One region of the Shewanella aestuarii genome, then DNA from elsewhere that is predicted to be linked to it. Evidence: predicted binding sites of a transcription regulator. Region 1 holds the regulator's gene; each other region holds the start of a gene.
The links. The regulator LexA, encoded in region 1, represses DNA repair genes until DNA is damaged. The targets are predictions, from matches to a motif close to TACTGTATNNNNATACAGTA.
Positions count from the first base shown of each region.

Region 2: HBH39_RS17685 (LexA family protein) is a predicted target of LexA. The motif match lies at 1,096-1,115, and genes of this name have one in related genera.
Region 3: recA (recombinase RecA) is a predicted target of LexA. The motif match lies at 1,099-1,118, and genes of this name have one in related genera.

Region 1 is NZ_CP050313.1:211,725-214,006, forward strand. It holds gene HBH39_RS01085 (cell division inhibitor SulA) at 320-838, opposite strand; gene lexA (transcriptional repressor LexA) at 835-1,449, opposite strand; gene plsB (glycerol-3-phosphate 1-O-acyltransferase PlsB) at 1,742-2,282, shown strand, end outside.
Region 2 is NZ_CP050314.1:25,664-27,945, reverse strand. It holds gene HBH39_RS17690 (hypothetical protein) at 357-998, shown strand; gene HBH39_RS17685 (LexA family protein) at 1,191-1,529, shown strand; gene HBH39_RS17680 (thermonuclease family protein) at 1,626-2,027, opposite strand; gene HBH39_RS17675 (hypothetical protein) at 2,037-2,282, opposite strand, start outside.
Region 3 is NZ_CP050313.1:958,978-961,259, forward strand. It holds gene mutS (DNA mismatch repair protein MutS) at 1-871, opposite strand, end outside; gene recA (recombinase RecA) at 1,235-2,282, shown strand, end outside.

The DNA.
Region 1 (2,282 bases):
CTTCGGTTCCCAAAAAAGCTTGATGACTTCAAAGTACATTGGTGGTTGTAAGCGTTTAAGGCTTACTGATTTAATTTACGACGTGCACCACGCTGGTACCTACAACTGAACTTATCAATTCTGTTTTGACGCTTTTATTGGTCTGGAAGTTACTGCCACACCATTGCGTTTTAGTTAGATTGAATTTGTTTCAACCTTGTTAATTACATTACTTGTAGAACCGATATTGATCAAGATCACTTTTACGCCTAATTAGCTGAAAAAATGTACAAAAAAGCCCTGAACATCGGTCAGGGCTTAGGATTTACTTAATTTTAAATTAATGAAAAGAGGTTAAATTAATTGAATTTAGGCTCGCAGTTGTATTTGGCAGTGCGTTATTTGATGGAATTTGTGTCGTTAGCGAGGCTGACACATCTTCAATCACAACACCTAATGCGCGAGCACTTTTGGCCACCAATTCAAGCCTGCGGCTGTCACGAGCATCCAACGAATGAGTCCAAGTGATAACAGCGCTGGAGGTTCCACTGGTTAACGCTTTTTCCATCGCCCATAAAGTCTCAACTTCATCTTTGGTATGCACCAGCAAGACTCTGTCCATTCTAACCCCAGCACTGGCTAGCATTTGCTTATAGCTAATATTGGCTGGATTAATTAACACTATCCATTGACCCTGTTGGCTAAGTTGCGCCAGTTGACTTGCATAATGAGCTAGCTCAGTTATGCCATGGTTGCTGGTTTGAAGGGTAGTGATAGGTTGTCCTAGGCTTATATCTGCTTTTGGCATATCGACCCATAATCCAGGGTGTTTAGGGGCCGTTCCCATTAGTTTGTTCATAACCAAGCTCCATTACGAATAACACCAACAGCAAGCCCTTCAATAGTGAGGCTTTGGTAACTTAAATCAACTTTAATTGGCGAATAGGCTTCATTTTCGGGGTGCAGATAGACCACATTGCCCTTTTTTTCGAAGCGCTTGACTGTAACGTCATCTTCTACTCGTGCAACCACAACTTGGCCATTTCTTGCTTGCTGCATCTTATGCACAGCAAGTAAGTCGCCCTCTAAAATACCAATGTCTTTCATGCTGTCGCCGCGCACCCTCAGTAGGAAATCGGCAGCAGGTTTAAACATACTTGGATCGACTTGGTAATATTGCTCAACATGTTCTTGCGCCAGGATAGGTTCACCAGCGGCGACTTGGCCAATGAGTGGTAAACCTGTTTCGGTGTCATCTTCTTGAGGTAATCGAATGCCTCGAGAAGTGCCAGGCATGATTTCAATACACCCTTTTTTAGCCAGCGCTTTAAGATGCTCTTCAGCTGCGTTAGCACTCTTAAAACCTAAACGTGTGGCAATTTCAGCCCGTGTAGGTGGCATACCTGTTTCAGAGATATTGGTTTTAATAAGCTCTAAAATTTCAGCTTGGCGTGGTGTTAAAGGTCTCATGTTGTTTCCTGTCTTTCTATACAGTAACTGTCATTATATACAGTGTTGTTGTTTGCGCAAGTATTCACCAGCTATTTTTTCGTGCTTATGTAATATTTTTTGTTTTATGGTTTTGTATCAATGTGTTAGTAATGTTGCGATTTTGGTGTTGTGAGGGGGCTAGTATTAGAAACATATTGTATATCCGGTGAAAATTACTGTATACAGAGTAAAAAATCTTCCGGTAGTGCGGGTTATGCGCTTCTGGTATCCTATGCGGCCAATTAAAGTAGCTTTTATTGCGAAGATTATTATGTCAAAACCAGACTCAATTATGCTTAGACTGTTGCGATGGATCCAAAAGAAGATGGTGCATACCATTGTTGTGCCACACGATCCCTTTGCTGATTTGAACATTGATCCCGAAAAACCCATTGTTTACGTTATGAAAACGGAATCAATTAGTGATTCGGCTGCATTGAGTGAAATTACGGATGATTTAGGGCTGCCTAGTCCATATGAACCATTGCAACTAGATGGGCTAAAAGTGCCGCGAGTCGTGTGCTTAGAAGGTCGAAAGCCTATTATTGGTAAGCGTTTAAGTGGTGAGAAATTTATTGATTGTTTCACTAGTTTACTTGCTCTTCACCGCCAGCAGCCAGATTTAGATATCCAGCTTGTGCCTGTTAGCCTTTATTGGGGGCGCACACCAGGTAAAGAAGATGACACGATGAAAGCAGCAGTGTTGGAGCGTGAAAATCCAACCTGGTTACGCAAATGGCTGATGATACTCTTTTTAGGTCGTCACAACTTTGTGCAGTTTTCCAATGCGATGTCTCTTCGCTACATGGCAG
Region 2 (2,282 bases), on a different replicon from region 1:
ATATTTCCGTAGAAATTAACCCATAAAGTAATAATCAACAGATTTCTGAAAAAGTGACAAAAACCACGTATATTCATTCTCTCACACCTTACCCACCCTACTGGTCGGATGAGTGTCGTGTTGAATATAAAAAGTTAGAGGATTATCGGCGAGAAAATATTGAAACTACAACAAACTGCGCTACAACCATACAAGAATTTACATGCTAACACTATCCATAATGATTAAAAATGCAAAACAAACATGATTAACACCAATCCAATTGATCTTTACTTGAGCCCTTAACACGCACTCAGTTGCCGAATTTACATCTCATGCAAAAATTGATTAATTCATAAAGAAAAATCGAGGTGTCTATGTTTCAAAATCAATATTATCAAAATCCTGTACATCCTAATGACCATCCTGAACCTCAACCGATGAGCGGCTATCAAGCACAAGAGCAACTTTATCAGAATAATGTTGCTCACCTGCCTAGCAATAATCAACAACATAATAATCAAGAACCGCGCTACTCTGGTCAATTCGACCCATACTTCAATCTAAAATGTCATGGCACGAAGGCCGCTATTGAACTTAAACCGTCGATTACACAAGGCGGTTGGCATACCGTGATGCTCGAAGGAGCCAACTCTATAGGTGAACGCAAATTTAATTGGCAAGATAAAACTTCAGTTCAAATAACAAAAACGGAATTATTACCTGTTATCGCCGTACTACTAGGGATTCGTGAAGGTTTTGAAGGTAAGGCTCATGGAGTGCAAAAAAATAAAGGTTTTAATATCAAATGGCAGCAAAATCAACGTGACAATACGATGAACGTTTTTGTATCGATATTTGAAGCCAATAAACCCATGAAAGGTGTACCCATCTCAGCTTATGATGCGCTAATGTTAAGTCATTTAGCGATAAGCCAATATATCAATAACATGCCTCAACTGACGCCTGAGGCGTTAATTAACTCGTTAAAATCTATACATCGTCACACAATAGCCTAAACAGATACAAGCCTCATAACCCTGTGAGGCTTTTACATTGCACCAATCAAATGTTGTCATTTTAGTATTTTGACATTCTTCCGCACCCGCCCTAAAATACTGTATACCCATACAGTTGTACTAAATATGCAAATATTCAATAAAACAATTTCTTGCGGGATCAATGGTTTCGAGTCACCTGCTAAAGAGTACATGCAAAACGCGCTCAGTTTAGATGATTTATTAATAGACAACCCTAGCTCTACGCTCATTGGGATGGTTGACACTGATGATCTAAATTCTATTGGTATATACAAAGACGATTTATTAATAATCAACAGAGCACTAAAGCCGCGCCACAATGATGTTGTTGTTGCTGAAGTTGATGGACAATGGGTTTGCAGCATTCTGGATGCACACCAGCAACGCCTTACCACTTTAAAACATGATCATGAAGAACTTATGATCATAGGTGTGGTGTCGAGCTCAATCCGTTGTCACGGAAAGAGCCCGGATTTAAGTTATTATGAAGCCGGTAACCAAATGGAGTAATTATATTTATACGACTGGTATGTCATCGTTTGGCCAAGATGATTTTTAAACTCAAATCGTGTCACACCATAGCCAAGCTTACAAATTAAATTAGTCCTACTCACACCAACTTTCTCGTTTTCCTCTCCATTTCCTCCCATAGCCATTTTGAATAATGTCTTGCGCTATATCTTGACCATCAACTAACACAACGGCTAATACGCGATTATATTTGTCGCGCCCAGGATTTAATAATTGAATAGACTTAGCATTAGACAAACGCTTTTTTAAATAATCTCTTGCACGATAAGCAGCTTTAATTTCACTATCACATGCGCCTTTTATCTCCGGCGTATCTACCCCTTTTATTCGAATTGGCTCGTGACGGTTTGGGCTTGTATACCCACGAAACGTATCTCCGTCATAAACATTATGAACTCTTGGAATATCGCGAGTTTGAGCATTTAAACTGGTACTTAATAAGATAAAAAGTACGCCAATTAAGGTTCTAACTTCCATATTTATCACCTAATTCACGGTCACTAAAACGAGTCGGCCATTTAACTTAGCATGACTCTTAAACATAAATTGCATGCCTTCAAAAGCAACACAGCAGTTATCCATCGCGGATAATGTTTTGTAGGTCCCGCATTCTGTCAAGCACATGATGACTTTTTCTTTCAACCAGCACACTATTCCTTGTCCCTCATTCTCGTTGAGGTATTTGTGCATATGCCTGGTACTCAATCTATCTACAGCATGATGTGAAATTTC
Region 3 (2,282 bases), 750 kb from region 1:
TATCACGTCCGCCAGATAAGTTTTGAGTTAGCTCTAAATTGCGTCTTGTTGCAGCATCTAAAATAATCGAGTCAGCCTGATTAAAGCGAACAATAGAATTAATATGAGGAAGGGCTGTTTTTTGGGTATCTTTCACATATTGCATCAAACAGCCTGCAGCTTGCAGTGCTAATCTTGCATCACTAATGCCGAACCCTCGTAAATCTTTAGTGCCAAATTGATTTAATAATAAATTGACGCAAGTGTCATAATCAAATTCCCACTCAGGGCGTCTTCGTATCCCTTTGAGGTTATTGATTAGCAACATATCTGAGAAATCTTCGCTATATAATAATTCTGCAGGACGAGTACGTTGTAGCTCTGCTTCTAGTGCTTCTCGAGTATCAAGCTCTGAAATAACAAACCGACCAGACGAGATATCTAAGGTTGCAAAACCATAGCCAACTTTACCTTCATAAAGGGCTGCTAATAGATTATCTTGTCGCTCTTGCAGTAAGGCTTCATCAGTTAAAGTGCCCGGTGTAACAATACGGACTACCTGCCGTTCAACTGGGCCTTTAGATGTTGCCGGGTCGCCAATTTGTTCACAAATAGCCACTGACTGACCTACTTGTACCAGCTTTGCTAAATAGCCCTCAACAGCATGGTATGGAATGCCTGCCATCGGGATTGGGTCACCACCACTTTTACCTCTGGCGGTTAGTGAAATCCCCAGCATTTCAGAGGCTTTCTTAGCATCATCATAAAATAGCTCATAGAAGTCACCCATACGATAGAAGAGAAGCATTTCTCTGTGAGCAGCTTTCATTGTCAAATACTGACGCATCATCGGAGTGTGCTTTTCTAAATCTAGATTATCAAGGTCGGTCATATTTTACTGTTAGCTCTGTATTGCTTGTCGCCAAAGAAAGGCGAAAAATTATTGGTGCTAATATTAACAATAATTGTGGGAGAAGGTTAGCTTCAGATAAGTTTTGCGCAATAATTTTGCAGGATGCTTCTCATTAAGTACTGTTTAACTGTACAGGTTTTATTTACTAATAGATCTTAATTTACTGTTTTTAAATGTAAATAAAAAAAGTTAGCTGTAGGACTTGATACTGTATGACTATACAGTATACTGATCAGCATATTAGACAAACACATTGATGATAGAATGTGTATTAAGCAGATTTTTGCGATATAAACGGATAAAAATCTTGTATCGCCGTTATCACCTGAAAGGGGTTTTAAAATGAAAGTTGATCCAAATAAAGAGAAAGCACTTGCCGCAGTATTAGGTCAAATTGAAAAGCAATTCGGTAAAGGCTCAATCATGAAATTGGGCGAAGACCGCACAATGGATGTGGAAACCATTTCAACAGGTTCACTTTCATTAGACGTTGCATTGGGTGCGGGTGGTTTACCAATGGGGCGTATTGTAGAAATTTACGGTCCTGAGTCATCAGGTAAGACAACTCTGACTTTAGAAGTCATTGCCGCAGCTCAACGCGAAGGTAAAACTTGTGCGTTTATCGATGCAGAGCACGCTTTAGACCCTATTTATGCAAAAAAATTAGGTGTTGATATTGATAACCTATTATGTTCTCAGCCTGATACCGGTGAGCAAGCGCTTGAAATTTGTGATGCTTTAACCCGCAGCGGTGCCGTTGATGTGATTATTGTTGACTCAGTCGCAGCATTAACACCTAAAGCTGAAATTGAAGGTGAAATCGGTGATTCTCATATGGGCTTGGCGGCACGTATGATGAGCCAAGCAATGCGTAAGCTGGCTGGTAACTTAAAGCAGTCAAATACGTTACTTATCTTCATTAACCAAATCCGTATGAAGATTGGGGTTATGTTTGGTAACCCAGAAACAACTACCGGTGGTAACGCATTAAAATTCTATGCTTCGGTTCGTCTTGATATTCGTCGTACAGGCGCGATTAAAGATGGTGATGAAGTTGTGGGTAACGAAACTCGCGTAAAAGTAGTGAAAAATAAAATTGCGGCTCCATTTAAGCAAGCTGAATTCCAAATTCTTTATGGTCAAGGAATTAACCGTACTGGTGAATTAGTCGATTTAGGTGTTGCACATAAATTGGTTGATAAAGCGGGTGCTTGGTACAGCTATAAAGGTGACAAAATTGGCCAAGGCCGTGCTAATGCTGGTAAATACTTGCTTGAGCACCCAGAAGTGGCAAAAGAAATTGATACTACATTACGTGCTATGTTGTTAAGTTCAGGCACGGGTGCCAGCTCAGCTTCTGATATTGATGAAAATATTGATTTAGAAACCG